Regions from separate parts of the Streptomyces sp. NPDC048291 genome, predicted to be linked through region 3. Evidence: riboswitches for the same ligand, from Rfam matches in the RefSeq annotation. Region 3 holds a riboswitch; each other region holds the start of a gene.
What was found. Region 3 has a riboswitch for S-adenosylmethionine ahead of ACGF5O_RS02230 (aminotransferase class V-fold PLP-dependent enzyme). Riboswitches for the same ligand answer to the same signal wherever they lie in the genome.
Positions count from the first base shown of each region.

Region 1: it holds a riboswitch for S-adenosylmethionine, as region 3 does, so the genes downstream of both, ACGF5O_RS09300 (amino acid ABC transporter permease) here and ACGF5O_RS02230 (aminotransferase class V-fold PLP-dependent enzyme) in region 3, are expected to answer to the same signal.
Region 2: it holds a riboswitch for S-adenosylmethionine, as region 3 does, so the genes downstream of both, thrC (threonine synthase) here and ACGF5O_RS02230 (aminotransferase class V-fold PLP-dependent enzyme) in region 3, are expected to answer to the same signal.
Region 4: it holds a riboswitch for S-adenosylmethionine, as region 3 does, so the genes downstream of both, ACGF5O_RS32620 (putative leader peptide) here and ACGF5O_RS02230 (aminotransferase class V-fold PLP-dependent enzyme) in region 3, are expected to answer to the same signal.

Region 1 covers NZ_JBICZC010000003.1:379,339-383,540, forward strand. Annotated here, with positions in the region: gene ACGF5O_RS09295 (amino acid ABC transporter ATP-binding protein) at 1-618, opposite strand, end outside; gene ACGF5O_RS09300 (amino acid ABC transporter permease) at 615-1,598, opposite strand; SAM riboswitch class IV at 1,987-2,110, opposite strand; gene ACGF5O_RS09305 (glutathione S-transferase C-terminal domain-containing protein) at 2,188-3,060, opposite strand; gene ACGF5O_RS09310 (hypothetical protein) at 3,568-3,825, shown strand; gene ACGF5O_RS09315 (hypothetical protein) at 3,941-4,202, shown strand, end outside.
Region 2 covers NZ_JBICZC010000007.1:189,355-193,556, forward strand. Annotated here, with positions in the region: gene ACGF5O_RS20360 (trehalose-6-phosphate synthase) at 1-210, opposite strand, end outside; gene ACGF5O_RS20365 (glucosyl-3-phosphoglycerate synthase) at 305-1,249, opposite strand; SAM riboswitch class I at 1,407-1,568, shown strand; gene thrC (threonine synthase) at 1,587-2,873, shown strand; gene ACGF5O_RS20375 (ubiquitin-like small modifier protein 1) at 2,917-3,192, shown strand; gene ACGF5O_RS20380 (cold-shock protein) at 3,661-3,867, shown strand.
Region 3 covers NZ_JBICZC010000001.1:519,567-523,768, forward strand. Annotated here, with positions in the region: gene ACGF5O_RS02220 (cytochrome bc complex cytochrome b subunit) at 1-444, shown strand, start outside; gene trpD (anthranilate phosphoribosyltransferase) at 578-1,642, shown strand; SAM riboswitch class IV at 1,797-1,913, shown strand; gene ACGF5O_RS02230 (aminotransferase class V-fold PLP-dependent enzyme) at 2,078-3,442, shown strand; gene ACGF5O_RS02235 (Lrp/AsnC family transcriptional regulator) at 3,582-3,863, opposite strand; gene ACGF5O_RS02240 (rhomboid family intramembrane serine protease) at 3,860-4,202, opposite strand, start outside.
Region 4 covers NZ_JBICZC010000012.1:446,220-450,421, forward strand. Annotated here, with positions in the region: gene ACGF5O_RS32615 (ABC transporter substrate-binding protein) at 1-1,102, opposite strand, end outside; gene ACGF5O_RS32620 (putative leader peptide) at 1,327-1,443, opposite strand; SAM riboswitch class IV at 1,479-1,592, opposite strand; gene ACGF5O_RS32625 (peptidase E) at 1,775-2,443, opposite strand; gene ACGF5O_RS32630 (hypothetical protein) at 2,458-2,622, shown strand; gene ACGF5O_RS32635 (DUF427 domain-containing protein) at 2,645-3,460, shown strand; gene ACGF5O_RS32640 (hypothetical protein) at 3,574-3,855, shown strand; gene egtA (ergothioneine biosynthesis glutamate--cysteine ligase EgtA) at 4,052-4,202, shown strand, end outside.

The DNA of each region.
Region 1 (4,202 bases), on a different contig from region 3:
GGTCGCCAGGTCCTTGATGACGGCGAGGACCTCACCGACGAGTTCGGGGTCCAGGGCGGAGGTGGGCTCGTCGAAGAGGATGACGCCGGGGCGCAGGGCGAGCGCGCGGGCGATGGCGACGCGCTGCTGCTGGCCGCCGGAGAGCTGCCGGGGGTAGGCGCCGATCCGCTCGCCGAGGCCGACCCGTTCCAGGAGTTCCTTGGCGAGGGCCTGGGCAGCGGGCCTGCTGAGCCTCCCGGTGGCGGCCGGGGCGGCGGCCACGTTGTCCAGCACGGTCAGGTGCGGGAAGAGGTTGAAGTTCTGGAAGACGAAGCCGATCCGGCCGCGCTGGGCCAGGATGGCGCGCTCGCTCAGCTCCTTGAACCGGTCGCCGTGGCGCTTCACGCCGATCGGCTCGCCGTTGACGCTGACGTGGCCGCGCTCGGGCTTCTCCAGGTGGTTGATGACCCTGAGAAGCGTGGACTTGCCGGAGCCGGACGGGCCGAGGACGACGGTGACCTCGCCCGGGCGGACGGTCAGGTCGATGCCGTCGAGGACGCGGTGGGCGCCGTACCACTTGTGGACGCCGTGGATCTCCAGGGCGGCGGGGGCCGTCTCCAGGGTGTCGGTGGTGGTCATACCGCGGCCTCCCGGCGGATGCGGGCGCGCAGGTCGGTGAGGCCGGCGCGGAGTTTCTGCAGGGGGGTCGGCGGCAGCGCGCGGGTGGCGCCGCGGGCGTAGTACCGCTCCACGTAGAACTGGATCACGGAGACGACGCTGGTCAGGATCAGGTACCAGACGGTCACCACCAGGAGCAGCGGCACGATGTCACCGGGGTAGGTGGAGCCCATGCTCTGCGCGGAGCCGAAGAGGTCGAGCAGCGAGACGTAGAAGACCAGCGAGGTGCTCTTGATCAGGCCGATCAGCTGGTTGACGTAGTTCGGGGTGATCGACCTGAGCGCCTGCGGGAACACGATCTTCCGGAACTGGTAGCCCTTGGGCAGGCCGAGCGCGGCGGCCGCCTCGTGCTGGCCCTGATCCACGGAGAGGATGCCGCCGCGCACCACCTCGGCCGCGTAGGCGGCCTCGTTGAGGCTGAGGCCGATGACGGCGACGACCATGTCGGTGGCGAGCCTCGACTCGTCGAAGGAGAAGAAGGCCGGCCCGAAGGGGACACCGATGCTCAACGTCTTGTACAGGGCGCTGAAGTTGTAGAGGAAGAGCAGGACCACGATGAGCGGTATGGAGCGCAGCGCCCACACGTAGGTCCAGCTGACCGCGCGCAGCACGGGGCTCCTGGAGAGCCGGGCCAGGGCGAGCAGGATGCCACCGAGCAGGCCCAGCACCGCGCTGTAGGCGGCGACTTCGAGGGTGATGGCCAGTCCGTCGAGGATGGTCGGGCGCAGGAACCAGTAGCCGAAGCGGTCCCACTGGTAGAAGGGGTTGGTGACCAGTCCGTGGGCGAACTGGGCGACGAGGACCAGGGCGACCGCGGTGGCGATCCACCGTCCCGGCCTGCGCAGCGGCAGAACGCGCTGTGCGGCGAGGGGTTCTGACGGTTCGTCGGCGGCGGGGGGCGCCTCGGGGGCGGCGATCGTGGCGCCTGGGGGTTCACTCATGGCGGGCTCCGGCGGAGTCGGACACCCACGTGTCCCACGGCGGAGGCCGCGCACCGGGCCGTGTTCGGGCACGGAACGGTGCGCGGGGGCGCGCGGGGCACGGGGCTGGGCGGACGGCGGCACACCGGGCGGCCGGTGTTTCGACGGGGACGCTGGGGTGCGGAACTGCGGGAAACCGGCGGGAAGGCCTGGTCAGACCCGACAGCGGGCACAGCCCGGTGCGGTACACGCGCTACACAGGGCGCTGTTGACACGGAGCAGGTCGACGGCGCGGTCGGCGACGAGCGGGCTCCGGTACGGGCGTACGCAGCCCTCGGCGCGGCGCTGGGCCGTCCTGGAAGCTGCGTACATGTCCGTCACCTGTCACTGTCGTGCCGGCCCCGGAGGGGCCTCGCGCTTACCGAATCGTCGCTTGCCGAAACGTCGTCGGTCCGGTCGTCACCTGGGGCACCCCACCGCGGTGCGAGGGTTGCCGGTCAGCAAGCCAGGGCTTGACGCTGACGCTCTTGACCGTTCTGAGCCGTAAGTAAGTCAGTTGCCCGAACGAATGTCAACGCCTGTCCGATGGGCGAAACGGTCCGGACCGCTCTCACCTGCGCGGACCGCGGGGAGCGTCCGCCGCGTGGCCTGCCCAGTCCAGGATCTGGACAGCCGCGCCGGCGGCCTCCAGGCCCCGGCAACGGCCGTGGTGGCGGCGGGCGATGCCGTCGAGGTCGAGGTGGACACCGAAGGCCGGATGGGCGGCCAGCCGCCGGGCGTAGGCCCACAGCACCGGGTGCCCGGCGACGGCGTGCACGGCGGCGGCGTCCAGGTGGTTGCGGTGCACGGTGTCGAGTTGCACCAGGGCCACCCACAACTCGATGTCCGCCGCGGTGAGTTGCCCGCCGACCAGGAACTCCACCCCGGTCAGCCGGCGCTCCAGCCCGTCCAGGGCGGCGAGCAGCACCTCCAGCGCCTCCGGGTCGCCGCCCGCGCTCCCGGCCTGCTGAGCGGCCTGCTCGATGTCCTCGGCGCAGAGCCGCTCGACGGCCTCGATCTCGGCCTCGGCGCCGCACGGGTAGAGCCGGGTGACACCGTCACCGAAGTGCTGGTCCAGGTCGCGCAGGATGTCCCGGCTGTGGGTGCTGACGATCCTGCCGGACCAGCCGTCGCTGAACACCGGAGCGAGGGCCGGTCCCGAGTAGCGGTGCGCGCTGGCCTCGTACAGCGGGCGCAGCGCCGTGTGGCCGCCGTCGGGACGGTCCGGGACGGCGGGCAGGAAGGTGACCGGACAACAGTCGTCCAGGGCCAGCAGGCTGTGGCCGACGGCGATGCGGAGGCCGTCGGGACAGGCCGTGGAGAGGTGCAGCCGGTAGCGGCGCGGCACGGCGTAGTGGCCGCTGCGCGCGTCGCGGCCGATGCGGCCCCGGAAGGCGGGGGCGGTGCGGACGGACGGCAGGGCGGCGAGTGGAGTGATGGACATGCGTCTCCCCGGGGGCGGGCGGGCGCGCGGACGTACGCGCGGCGGAAGCGTTCGTCGGTGGGTTCTCGGTGAGCCGTGGACCGGTGGGCCGCGGCTCGGCGAGGGGGGGCTCGGCCAGAGGGACTCACCGAGAGGCATCTCGGTGAGCCGTGGCTCGACGGGCCGTGGTGTCTCCCGGCGGGTGGGGACCCGCCCGTACGGCCGGGGCCGGCCGCTCAGTCTCTGCGGCCGGTCGCGCCACACATCCGCAACAGGTCGATGTGGCGGCGGGAGGTGAGCAGGGGGGCCGTCCAGGGTGCGGGGCTCTCTCGGCGCTGTCGGCCGGTGAGCGTGCGCAGGCGACCCATCGTTCCCTACCTTTTCACTAGGATTCCCACCTGGAGTGTCGATCGGCCCTCGCCCGGCGTCAAGGGGGCGTCCACGCCTGGGACACCGGGCCCCGACTTGCCGCCGGCCGGCCGGGGCGGTGCGCTGGTGGCGGGGGCCGAGTGACAGGAGCCGGAGCCGATGACCGAGCCCCCGGGTCCCGGGCCGGTGCCGGGTGCCGTACCCGAGACCTTCGCGTTCCGCTGCGGGCGGTGCGGCCACGGCTGGGAGGCCACCTTCCAGGCGGTGTTCTTCACCGACCCGGTCGCCGACCCGGAGCTGCAGTCCACCCTGGAGTACGTCGACGAGGCCGGCCGGGCCGTGCCGTCGCCGCTCTCGGACGCGGTGTGCCCGCGCTGCGGCAGCCGGCGGGTGCGGATCACGGCGGCCGGGTCATGACGCTCACCCGAATGGCACGTGCGGGTGGTCGGCGCTCGTGGCCGGTGGTGGCGTGGAGGGACGTACCGGCGCCGTCCGCCCGGTGACGTACCGCGTTCCCGAGGAGGCAGTCGCGATGACCCGTCGTCCGTCCCGACCCGCGCGTGTGCTCGCCACGGCCCTGGCGACGGGGACCCTGCTCGCCACGGCGGTGGCCTGTTCGGACGGCAGCGGCTCCCCCGAGGCCGCGGCCGTCTCCCCCGCCGCCGAGCGCTCCCCGGCCCCGTCGCGCACCCCCGCCCTCACCGGCCCGGGGGCGCAGGCCGCGCTGATCACGCCGGCCGACATCGAGGACGACTGGCAGTTGGCCAACGACGCGGCCACCTGGCGCAACCAGA
Region 2 (4,202 bases), on a different contig from region 3:
GCCCTCGGCCCGCCGTACCGCCTCGCGGTCGCCGTCGCCCAGCGCCGCGCACACCCACACGGCGTTCGCGTCCGGCCCGATGGCCGAGAGCCCTGAGACCAGCCCGCCGCCGCCCCTCCTGGCGTGCAGCGAACCGTCTTCGCGCAGGTCGTACGAGACCGGGCCGCGGTTCGAGGCGACCAGCACCTCGGCACCGCCGGTGGAAGCCATGGGGGAAGCCATACGCGTCAACCTAGCCCGGCCCGTAAACGCTCAAACGTACGGCAGCGCCCGACGCGCCGCCGTATACGGCCGTACGGCGAACTCACGCCACCTTGCGTTCGGCGTACTCCGCGATCTCCGCCATCGGCGGCCGTTCCTCCGTGTCCACGGAGTACGTGCGCGGTTCGAAGCCGTCCTCGCCCCGTTCGAACTGGGTGAGGGAGGGGCGGATCAGGTGGCCGCGGGCCAGCCGCAGCTGGGCCGTGCGGTAGATCGCGGCGGACATCCGGCCGAGGGCCTGGCCGTCCTGGTGGCGGTGCTTGCGGACGCCGACGTCGACCTGGGCCAGCGCGTCGAGCCCGACCAGGTGCAGGGCGTCGACCAGCATGCCCAGCTCCACGCCGTAGCCGACCGGGAAGGGGAGCTGTTCGAGGAGCGAGCGGCGGGCCGCGTACTCGCCGCCGAGCGGCTGGACGAAACCGGCCAGCTGCGGCCAGTGCATGTTCAGCAGCGGGCGGGCCATCAGCTCGGTGACCCGGCCGCCCTGTCCGGCGGCGCCGCCGAGCGGGCGGTCGTACATCGCCTTGACCAGGTCCACGTCCGGGTCGGTGAGGAGCGGGCCGACGATGCCGGTGACGAAGTCGGAGGAGAAGTCGCGCAGGTCGGCGTCGATGAAGCAGACGACGTCACCCGACGTGACGAGCAGCGAGCGCCAGAGGACCTCGCCCTTGCCGGGGACGGCGGGAATGCGGGGCAGGATCGCGTCGCGGTGCACGACGCGGGCGCCGGCCGCCGCGGCGACGGCCGCCGTGCGGTCGGTGGAGCCGGAGTCGACGACGACGATCTCGTCGACGAGCGGCACCTGCTGCATGAGGTCGTGGCGGATGATCGCGACGATGTCGCCGACGGTCTCCTCCTCGTTGAGCGCGGGCAGCACGACGCTGACCGTCTGCCCGGAGGACCGTTTGGCGGCCATGACCCGGTGCAGCGGACGATCGGTTACGGACCAGGAGCGGGTGGCCAGCCAGCGCTCGACTTCTTCCAGCACGGTCAGCGGCTCCTCACTGTCACGGCCACACGGGGACGTGTGATCCATCTCGCGGTTCGGACGACTCTCTCAACTGTCCTGGCCTTCGGTTACAGTCTTGAACAACGCCGATGACCATCGCATGTCCTGGGGTCACCCGGCGTTGACAACCGCATACCGCTCATCCAGAGGGGCAGAGGGAAACGGCCCGTTGAAGCCCCGGCAACCCTCCAGTCGGTTCTCGTAGATCGCCGATCAGTGTCGATCGCTCGCGAGGCTCCCGGCTAGGGAAGGTGCCAAATCCGTCTCACGGCGAGATGCGTCGTGAGGAAGATGAGGAGAAAGGGCCTCGCCTCACATGGCTGCGCAGACTGTTGCACCCACCACCGACTCTACGACCGTCGACCTCGGTCCCGCCGCTGCCCTGAGCTGCCGCGAGTGCGGTCACCGGGTGCCACTCGGCCCGGTTTTCGCCTGCGAGGAGTGTTTCGGCCCGCTGGAGATCGCGTACGACTTCTCGGCCTACGACACCGAGGAACTCCGCAAGACGATCGAAGCGGGTCCCGCGAACATCTGGCGCTACGCGCCGCTGCTGCCCGTCCCCGCGGACGTGGCGACCAAGCCGAACATCAACCCCGGCTGGACCAAGCTCGTCCAGGCCGACAACCTGGCGCGCGAGCTGGGGGTCACCGGCGGGCTGTACGTGAAGGACGACTCCGGCAACCCGACGCACTCCTTCAAGGACCGCGTCGTCGCCCAGGCCGTCGAGGCCGCCCGCGCCTTCGGCTACACCACCCTCTCCTGCTCCTCCACCGGCAACCTGGCCGGCGCGGTCGGTGCCGCCGCCGCCCGGGCCGGCTTCCGCTCCTGCGTCTTCATCCCGCACGACCTGGAGCAGGGCAAGGTCGTCATGGCCGCGATCTACGGCGGCGAGCTCGTCGGCATCGAGGGCAACTACGACGACGTGAACCGTTTCTGCTCCGAGCTGATCGGCGACCCGGCCGGCGAGGGCTGGGGCTTCGTCAACGTCAACCTGCGGCCGTACTACGCGGAGGGCTCCAAGACCCTGGCGTACGAGATCTGCGAGCAGCTCGGCTGGCGGATCCCGGACCAGCTGGTCATCCCGATCGCCTCCGGCTCGCAGCTCACGAAGATCGACAAGGGTCTGCAGGAGCTGATCAAGCTCGGTCTCGTCGAGGACAGGCCGTACAAGATCTTCGGCGCCCAGGCCGAGGGGTGCTCGCCGGTGTCGGTGGCCTACAAGGAGGGCCACGACGTGGTCCGCCCGCAGAAGCCGAACACCATCGCCAAGTCGCTGGCCATCGGCAACCCGGCCGACGGGCCGTACGTCCTCGACATCGCGCGGCGCACCGGCGGTGCGGTGGAGGACGTCACCGACGAGCAGGTCGTCGACGCCATCAAGCTGCTCGCGCGGACCGAGGGAATCTTCGCGGAAACCGCCGGCGGAGTGACGGTTGGAGTCACCAAAAAGCTCATTGAGAATGGGTTGATTGATCCGGCAAAGTCGGTCGTTGTACTCAACACCGGTGATGGACTGAAGACGCTGGACGCGGTGGCGGGGACCGGACTCACCGCGACCATTCGCCCGAATCTGGAGTCTTTCCGCGAAGCCGGGCTCGCCTGAGTCCCCCGAGAAATAGGGCGTTGCCCAGACCGGAGGTAAAAACGTGAGCGTCACCGTTCGCATCCCCACCATCCTGCGCACCTACACCGGTGGTCAGGCCGAAGTCGCCGCCGAAGGGGCCACCCTCGGCGAGGTCATCTCGGACCTGGAGAAGAAGCACACCGGGATCTCCGCGCGCGTTCTCGACGACCAGGGCAAGCTGCGCCGGTTCGTCAACGTGTACGTCAACGACGACGACGTGCGGTTCGAGCAGGGCCTGGAGACCGCCACCCCGGACGGCGCCGGCGTCTCCATCATCCCGGCCGTCGCCGGCGGCTGACCTGCTGACCTGCTTGACAGGCTGATCGAATGACCGAACATTACCTTCGGTAACGCCGATCACCGACTGTTCATCTGATTGCCCCCTCCGTGAGAGAAGCGGAGGGGGCAATTCTGTGTGGTTGAGCGCGGTAGAGTTGGGGAACACGGTCCCGATCTCCAGGTCGGGAGCCCCGTATTCGATACCGCGAGCCCGACAAGAAGTAGCCAAAGTGCGCGGGTTATATGCGGCTTTTGTGACCTTTACGGGGCCCGACTTGCCCTGAATTCGGCCGAATTCTTGCTACATTCCGGACCCCTTCCGTCCAGAATTCTCGTCCGATTGACCTGTTGCAGACGGCAGTTGGACAGATACATTCAGCCGCGGTCGACGCGTTCCGGCGCACGCCCCCAACCAATGGGGGGTGAGGTCTGACCCGGATCCGCGAAGTGTGGATCTGTGCAAGGGCCAGTAATAGGGGAGTTAGGCATGGCTCAGGGCACCGTCAAGTGGTTCAACGCGGAGAAGGGGTACGGCTTCATCGCGGTCGACGGTGGTGCGGATGTTTTCGTCCACTACAGCGCGATTCAGATGGACGGCTACCGCACCCTGGAGGAAGGTCAGCGAGTCGATTTCGAGATCTCGCAGGGCCAGAAGGGGCCGCAGGCGGACATGGTCCGGCTGGCGACCAGCTGAAGCACGCGCCGACTGACAGCGACGTTCTTCTGTACTTGTCCGAAGGGCTCGTGCCTCCCGGGGCACGGGCCCTTCGGCATGCCCGGGCACGCCCCGCGCGGGCCGGACTCAGGGGGCCCGATCCCCGGGAGGCGCTTGCGCCCGCCCGTCACCCGACCACCACCCCTCAACGAGCACTCGCTTCGCGAGCGCGCCTTGCACTCTCGATGGGCGAGTGCTAATCATTGGCGTTAGCACTCTGAAGGTGAGAGTGACAACGAAGGACCGGGTCGGTGAGGCCCGCAGGCCGGGTGGGGCAAGAAACCCACGGGTCGGCGAGCCGTCCGTCGCGGGCG
Region 3 (4,202 bases):
GGTGGTGGCAACGACCTCATCGCCACCCACTTCCACCTGTCGATCAACGACGTGACCTGGTTCGTCCGGATCTTCTTCTTCGCCGGACCGGTGATCGCGTTCATCGCCACCAAGCGGATCTGCATGGGCCTCCAGCGCCGGGACCGCGACAAGGTGCTGCACGGCCGCGAGACGGGCATCATCAAGCGGCTGCCGCACGGTGAGTTCATCGAGGTCCACGAGCCGCTCTCGCAGGAGCAGCTGCACACCCTCACGGCGCACCACCAGTACGAGCCGGCCCAGATCGGCCCGGCGGTCGACGAGAACGGTGTCGAGCGCAAGATCAAGGGGTCCGAGAAGCTCCGCGCCAAGCTGAGCGGCGCCTACTACGGCGAGGACAACCAGATCCCGAAGCCCACCGTCGAGGAGTACAAGGAGATCACGAGCGGCCACGGCCACCACTGATCGACCGCGTCGCCACGCCACAGCCGAAGGGCCCCCGTCCGTACATCGGACGGGGGCCCTTCGCGGTGCCCGGAGCTGGATAGGGTAGGCGTGGAAACCGGATATGTGGCGTACGACGATCAGGAGCGGCCGTATGAGCGCTGTGACCCCCGCTGGAGGCGACACCGCGGCGGGCCGTTCCTGGCCCGAGGTACTGAACGCGCTGCTGTACGGCCAGGACCAGAGCGCCGACGCCACGGCCTGGGCGATGGACCAGATCATGCGCGGCCAGGCCACCGACGCCCAGATCGCGGGCTTCGTCGTCGCCCTGCGGGCCAAGGGCGAGACCGTCGAGGAGATCAACGGGCTCGTCCGCACGATGTACGAGCACGCCAACGTCATCGAGGTGCCGGGCCGTACGGTCGACATCGTCGGCACCGGCGGCGACGGCGCGAAGACGGTGAACATCTCCACGATGTCGGCGCTCGTGGTGGCCGGCACCGGGGCGAAGGTCGTCAAGCACGGCAACCGCGCGGCCTCCTCCGCGTCCGGGGCCTCCGACGTCCTGGAGAAGCTCGGCGTCAACCTCGACCTGACCCCGCAGCGGGTCGCCGAGGTCGCCGAGGAGGCCGGCATCACCTTCTGCTTCGCCATCAAGTTCCACCCGGCGCTGCGGTACGCGGGCGCCGCGCGCGGCCAGCTGGGCATCCGCACGGTCTTCAACATCCTCGGCCCGCTGACCAACCCGGCACGGGTCCGCGCCCAGGCCGTCGGCGTCGCCGACCCCCGCATGGCCCCCGTCGTCGCGGGCGTCTTCGCCGAGCGCGGCCACTCCTCCCTCGTCTTCCGCGGCGACGACGGCCTCGACGAACTGACGACGACCGCCACGTCCCGCGTCTGGACCGTCCGCGACGGCAAGGTCACGGAGGAGACCTTCGACCCCCGTGACGCCGGCCTCGACCTGGTCCCCGTGGAGGCGCTGCGGGGCGGCGACCCGTCGTACAACGCGGAGGTCGCCCGCAGGCTCCTGGACGGCGAACAGGGCCCGGTACGGGACGCGGTGCTGCTGAACTCGGCGGCGGCGCTGGTGGCCCTGGACCCGGGCACCGGGTCGCTGGCCGAGCAACTGCGGGCGGGTATGGCCAAGGCGGCCGACTCGATCGACTCGGGTGCGGCCAAGCGCACGCTGGTGCGCTGGGCGGCGGCGACGCACAGGTAGGGACCGCGGTCGTCGGTCCGAGGCGCGGTTCGGCACCACCGGACCGCGCCGTCGCGGCTGATCGCCGTCGCGGCGGAGAAAAGAGAAACTCCCCTGTCCCGTCATCCGGACAGAAGTTGCGCGGCGGCGATCACTTCGCCTAGGTTCCTTTTCAGGTCATGAGTGACAGTCATGAGGCCCCGGCCGACTGTCCGGCAACCCTCCGTCCGTGGCGGGGTGCCCCGGGTGAAGACCAGGCCGTAGGCAGCGAGGTCTACGGCAAGCGCGGACCCCTCGAAGCACCAGGGGTCCTGGTCGTACGAGGGAGCCTTCTGTGAGCAAGCGAATGCGATAGGGCGTAGAGCCCCGCCTCCGCGTACCCCTTTTCAGCTTTCCCCGTGCCGTCGACACACCGTCCGGCGCGGCGGTTCCGCTTACCCTCACAGGAGCTCCGTCATGTCCGTCTCCACCGCTGCCTCCGCCCAGTCCGTTTGTGCCCCATTGCCTGTTCTGGGCCGGGATGTCACCGTCCCGCTGGTCACCGGCGGCGAGGTCGCCTACGCCGCCCTCGACTACGCGGCCAGCGCCCCCGCCCTCCAGCGGGTCTGGGACGACGTCGCGGCGTACGCCCCCTACTACGGTAGCGTCCACCGCGGCGCCGGCTACCTCTCCCAGCTCTCCACGGACCTCTTCGAGAACGCCCGCCGGACCGTCGCCGAGTTCCTCGACTGCCGCCCCGACGACCAGCTGGTCTTCACCCGCTCCACCACGGACTCCCTGAACCTCCTGGCCCGCGCCCTCCCCGCCGACTGCCAGGTCTTCGTCTTCGAGACCGAGCACCACGCCTCCCTGCTGCCGTGGCAGGACGCCCGGGTCACCTACCTCAACGCCCCCCGCACCCCGCGGCAGGCCGTCGAGACCCTGGAACGCGCCCTCGCCGCCCGCGACCCCTACGGTCCGGCCCTGGTCTGCGTCACCGGCGCGTCCAACGTCACCGGCGAGCTGTGGCCGGTACGGGAACTCGCGGCGGCCGCCCACGCGCACGGCGCCCGGATCGTCCTGGACGCCGCCCAGCTGGCCCCGCACCACCCGGTCTCCGTCCGGGACCTGGACGTCGACTGGATCGCCTTCTCCGGCCACAAGCTGTACGCCCCCTTCGGCTCCGGCGTCCTCGCCGGCCGCGCCGACTGGCTCCGGGCCGCCGAGCCCTACCTCGCGGGCGGCGGCGCCAGCCGCAAGGTCACCCGGCGTGAGGACGGGGGAGTGGCCGTGGAGTGGCACGAGAGCGCGGCGCGGCACGAGGCGGGGTCGCCCAACGTGATCGGCGCCTACTCCATCGCCTCCGCCTGCAAGGCGCTCACCGAGGCCGGCTTCGACACGCTGGTCGCCCGCGAGCGGCACCTGATCGAGAAGGTGCGGGCGGGGCTGGCCGAGGTCCCGGAGGTCCGGGTCCTCTCCCTCTTCGGCGACGACGCGCCCCGCGTCGGCGTGATCAGCTTCGTGGTGGAGGGCTGGAACAGCAGCCACTTCGCCGCCGCCCTCTCCGCCGAGTACGGCATCGGCGTCCGCGACGGCCTGTTCTGCGCCCACCCGCTGGTCAGGACCCTCCTCGGCTCCGACCCGCAGACCCAGGGCGAGTGCGGGGCGCCGGAGGCGGCACCGGGCGAGAAGTCCCTCAACGCGATCCGCGTGAGCTTCGGGGCGGGGACGCCGGACGAACACGTGGAGCGCTTCGTGACGGCGGTACGGGAACTGGTGACCGACGGTGCCAAGTGGTCCTACCGTACGGAGGACGGCCGCTGCGTCCCGGCGGTGAGCTGACCCACCTTCTTGGGGGCGCGGGGAACTGCGCGACAAGCCACGACGCACCCGCGGGGGACCACGCTGCGGGCCGGTGGGGGCTGATCGCGCAGTTCCCCGCGCCCCCAAAAGAAAGGCGCGCTGCAGCCGACGGCGTCTTCTAGCTGTCCAGGCCGATCGCGAACGCCGCCTCCAGGTCGTGCTGGGAGTACGTGCGGAACGCGACGTGCGTGTCCGTGGCCTCCACGCCGGGGATCTTGCTGATGGAGCCGGGGATGACCTCGGCCAGGTCCTCGTGCTGCTTCACCCGGACCATGGCGATCAGGTCGTACGTGCCGGTGACGGAGAAGACCTCGCTGACGCTTTCCAGCGCGGCGATCCGTTCCGCGATCTCGGGGATCCGGTCCACGCTGGTCTTGATGAGGACGATCGCGGTGATCACGGCTGGTTCTCTCCCTCGGGTGCCGGAGCTGGGGCGACCTTCACTTTAGTCGCCCGCCCGTCGCCCACCACCACCCTTCCAAGGCCGCGCTTCGCGCCCTTCTTTTTCCTGTACCGCACCCACGCGTACCCGAACCCGAGTCCGAAGCCGACCAGGTGGGCGAGGTAGGCGACGCCGGGGCCGGAGGGGGCCTGGTTCAGGGCCACCCACTGGAGGGCCGCCCAGAACGGGAGGACCACCCAGGCCGGGAACCGGAGCGGGAGGAAGAAGAGGAAGGGGAGGAGACTGGTCACGCGGGCGTTGGGGAACAGGTACAGGAACGCTCCGAGCACCGCCGAG
Region 4 (4,202 bases), on a different contig from region 3:
CCAGCAGGGACTTGGCCTTGGCCGCGTCGTACGCGAGGTCCGAGGACAGGTCCGTGTAGTCGGGTGTGGTGTGCGCCAGGACGCTGGTCGCCGACCGGGTGCCGGTCGGGAAGACGGTGGCGGCGATCTGTTTCCGGTCGACGGCGGCCGAGATCGCCTGCCGGACCTTCGTGTCCTTCAGCAGGGGCCGGGAGTTGTTGAGCCCGAGGCCGAACACCACTCCGGGGTTGGCCCGGCTCCGCAGGGTGACCTGGCCGCCCTTGAGCGCCGCCTCGTCGGCCCTGCCGACGCTGCTGATGGCGTCCACCTGCCCGGACTGGAGACTGCCGGCCCGCACCCCCGCCTCGGGCACGACCTTGAACACCAGCCGGTCCAGGTAGGCCTCGCCCTTCTTCGTCCAGAGCGAGGAGCCCCAGTCGTACCCGGTCCGCCTGTCCAGGGTGATCGACTGGTTCTGCACGTACTGCTTCAGCACGAACGGCCCGGACCCGACCACCCCGTCGCTGCACTTCCGCTGCGGGCTCTGCCTGATGCTCGCCGAGGACTCGATGCCCAGCGAGTGGGTCGAAGTCGCCTGCAGGAACTGGGCGTTGGGCTGCTCGAAGGCCACCTTGACGGTGAGCGGGTCGACCGCGGTGGTGCTCTTGACGCCGCTCAGGTAGCCCTCGGCGAGGGTGCCCAGGGCGCCGAGCCTCGGCACCGCGTCGAAGTTGTCCTTGACCACCTGCGCGGTCAGCTTCGAACCGTCGCTGAAGGTGACTCCGGACCGCAGACGGAATGTGAACGTCCGCGCGTCGGCGCTGATGTCCCAGCTCTTGGCGAGCCACGGCACGATCCTGCCGGTCTTCGGGTCCTGGTCGGTCAGGGAGTCCACGATCTGGCGTACCGAGTAGATGGTGTCGTTGCTGCCGACCTGCTGCGGATCCAGGCAGCCGGCGTCGGAGCCCACCGCGAAGGTCAGGGTGCCGCCGGACTTGGCCGGGCCGCTGCCGCCGCCGGAGCCGTCGTCGCCCGAACCGCACGCGGTCAGCAGGACGCTGGTGGTCAGGAGCGCGGCCAGGGGCGCCCATCGGATGGTTCTGAAATCCGGGAGTGCTCTCACGGAGGGGTCTCTCCTACTCGTGTCACCCAGGCGCGACCGCGCAGGGAAGTGCGGTGCGGGGACGGGCAGGTGCGTGCGACCCGGGCGGATCGAACCCGGCCGGGGATGCGCTGCGCAGACAGGGGGTTGGCATGCCGACGACACCGGGAACCGGCGGCGGGCGGAACGGCGGCGCGATGACGCCGTGGCCGGTGACGGAGGTCAGCCGGCGCCGGCCGCGCGGGTCAGACCCGACAGAGGCAGCTGGTCGAGCGCTTCAGATCGATGTGGCGCCGGCGCGAGAGCCTGGAGTACGCCGTGGCGTCGGTGGGGGAGGCCGCAGGATCGACGCTGTGCCGCATGCCGGTCCCTCCCCTTCTCCGGCCCCGGTCACGGGGCCACGCGCTTGCGGGAGTCGTCGGTGACCCCGCCGGGCTTTCACCTGGAGCACCCCACCGCGCGGGAGGGTTGCCGGTCAGCGAGCCAGGGCTTGACGCTGACACTCAATGCCGTTGGTGATGCTACGGACCGGTTTTGTCGTACGTCAATGCCACGACCTGACGCCCCCTCCGGGAGGCAGGGGCCGTCTCACGGGCCGGGACGGACGGTGGACGCACCTTGTTCCGCGTGCTGTGCTCCGGTCATGGAGACCGCAGGTCGGGCACACGCCCTGTGGCTCGGCCCGGCACGCGCTCACGGATGGAATCGCCACCGGCCCTCGGAGACGACGTCCACCTTGCCGTCCCTGACGCGGATCGCCGTGTCGTCGTCGATGAAATAGACCGGGAAGTCCGCGCGCGAGGCGATGCGGTCGGCCCACGGGTCGTCCCGCTCGGGGAAGTCCGGCGAATACAGGTGGGGCTTGAGATACCAGTCGAAGAGGCCGAACGGCGGCTCCACGGTCGTCGCCCCGAGCACGTGGAGGTCCGGTGTGTCCCCGATGACGTCGGCCGAATGGGCGGTCAGGTTCCGGCTGAAGATCATGGAGCCGGCGCTGACTCCCACGTAGACCCGGCTCGCCAGCGCCTCCAGGAAGCCGTCGGCAAGGCCGTTGCCGGTGATGCTGCGCGCGAGGTGGTAGTGGTTGCCGCCCTCGACGTAGATGACGTCGGCGTGGAGCAGCCGGTCGAGCACCAGCTGCCGGGGCAGGCCGTTCAGCTCCAGGACGTCGAACTCCCGCCAGCCGAGACCGTGCAGTCGGTTCATGTCCGCGAGGAACCATCCGTGGTCCCCGGGCTCGGCGACGGACGCCGTGGGAACGAACACGACGTTGGCCGACGAGAACGGCTTGCCCAGCATGTCCCGCAGCGCGTCCCGCAGCGTCTCGTTGCGCAGGCCGCTCGCCGTCAGCAGAAGGTTCATCGAGCGAGCCAACCATGATCGGGGGACGCGCGCAACGAACCAGCGAACGGCCCGACCTCTCGGTGTGGGAGCGTGCTGGTGGCAACGCCGAGGAGTACCTGTTGATCTTCGGCTGCCCCGAGCAGCTCGCGGCCCGGCGGGACGGCCGCCCCCCCCACATCACCGGAGTCACCGCGTGAACCAGCCGAAGGAGAGCCGCCCATGACCACCTTCCCCACCGCGCAGGCCGTGCGGACCACCCCCGAGGGTCTCCTGTGGGAGCCGAGCGAACGCTGGGTGCGGGGCCGCAAGGGCGAGGTCACGGTCGTCGACAGCCGCCACCCCGTCCTCGTCTGGGAGCCGGGTGTTCCCGTACCCCTGTACGCGTTCCCGCGCGCGGAGGTGCGCGAGGAACTCCTGCGTCCCGCGGAGAACCCGCCGACCGGCACCCACACCGGCTCGCGGATCTTCTACGACGTCGAGGTCGACGGCGAGCTGCTGGCGAACGCGGCCTGGACCTTCCCGGCCGCCGACCTGGCCGGCCACATCGCCTTCGAGTGGTTCCGGCGCGTCGGACGGGGCCTGGACCACTGGTACGAGGAGGAGGAAGAGATCTTCGTCCACCCCCGTGACCCGCACAAGCGGGTGGACGCCATCCCCAGCAGCCGTCACCTCGTGGTCGAGATCGACGGCACGGTCGTCGCGGACACCCGCCGCCCGGTCCTGCTCTTCGAGACCGGCCTGCCCACCCGTTACTACGTCCCGCGCGAGGACGTCCGCCTCGACCTGCTCGAAGCCACCGACCACCACACCGGCTGCCCCTACAAGGGGACCGCCCGGTACTGGTCGTGGCGCGGCGAGGCCGACGTCCCGCCCGACGTCGTCTGGAGCTACCCGGACCCGTTGCCCGCGGTCGGCGCCGTCAAGGGGCTCCTCGCGTTCTACAACGAGGCCGTCGACATCACCCTCGACGGCGAACGGCTGGCGCGCCCCGTCACCCACTTCACCAAGGCGCTCACGGAGCGGCAGCGCACCTGAGGACCGGCGCGAAACCGCGGACGCGGTCCTTGTGCACGATCCCGGCTGGACGCCCTGCTGGAGCACGCCGGGACCCTGGACGACCCCGGGCAGGTCCGCCGCAGCCTCAACGAGTGGCACGACACGGTACGTGCCGCCGCTCACAACACCACCGTCTGGTCACTGCTGCACACCGTCGACGCCCAGGTGAAGACCAGCGCCCCTGGCGGACCCGCACGGTCGAGGACACCTTCGACGCGACCCTCGGCGAACACCGGGCGATCACCGAGGCGATCCGGGAGGACGACGCCGAGACGGCCCGGCTGCGCATGCTCGCGCACCACGAACACGACCGGGACACGCGCATCCGGCAGAAGGTGCGCCGGGACACCGGCGGTGGACTGCCGCCCGGCTGACGGCGGTCGGGGACGGCGGTCCGGGACGGCCCGGGTCGGTCCGGCAGCCCGTTGCGGGTTGCCGTATGCCCGGTCGTCTGGAAAGTGCGCTCTTGTCATGACAGGGCGGGACGGCGGACTCTGGCAGCAGGCACGGCGGTACGCGTACCGGACGTCGGATCCCCGACGGCCCTGAGGCGGCTCAGGAGGCTCCCGGATGTCGGTTTCACCGGAGTGCGGCATCGATGGTCCTGCCCTCACCGAACACGAGGCGGAGGCACTGGTCGAGGGAATCTGCTTCAAGACGGGCCCGCCGCGCAGCGTCGGGGTCGAGGTGGAGTGGCTCGTCCACCGGGAGCGGGCACCGC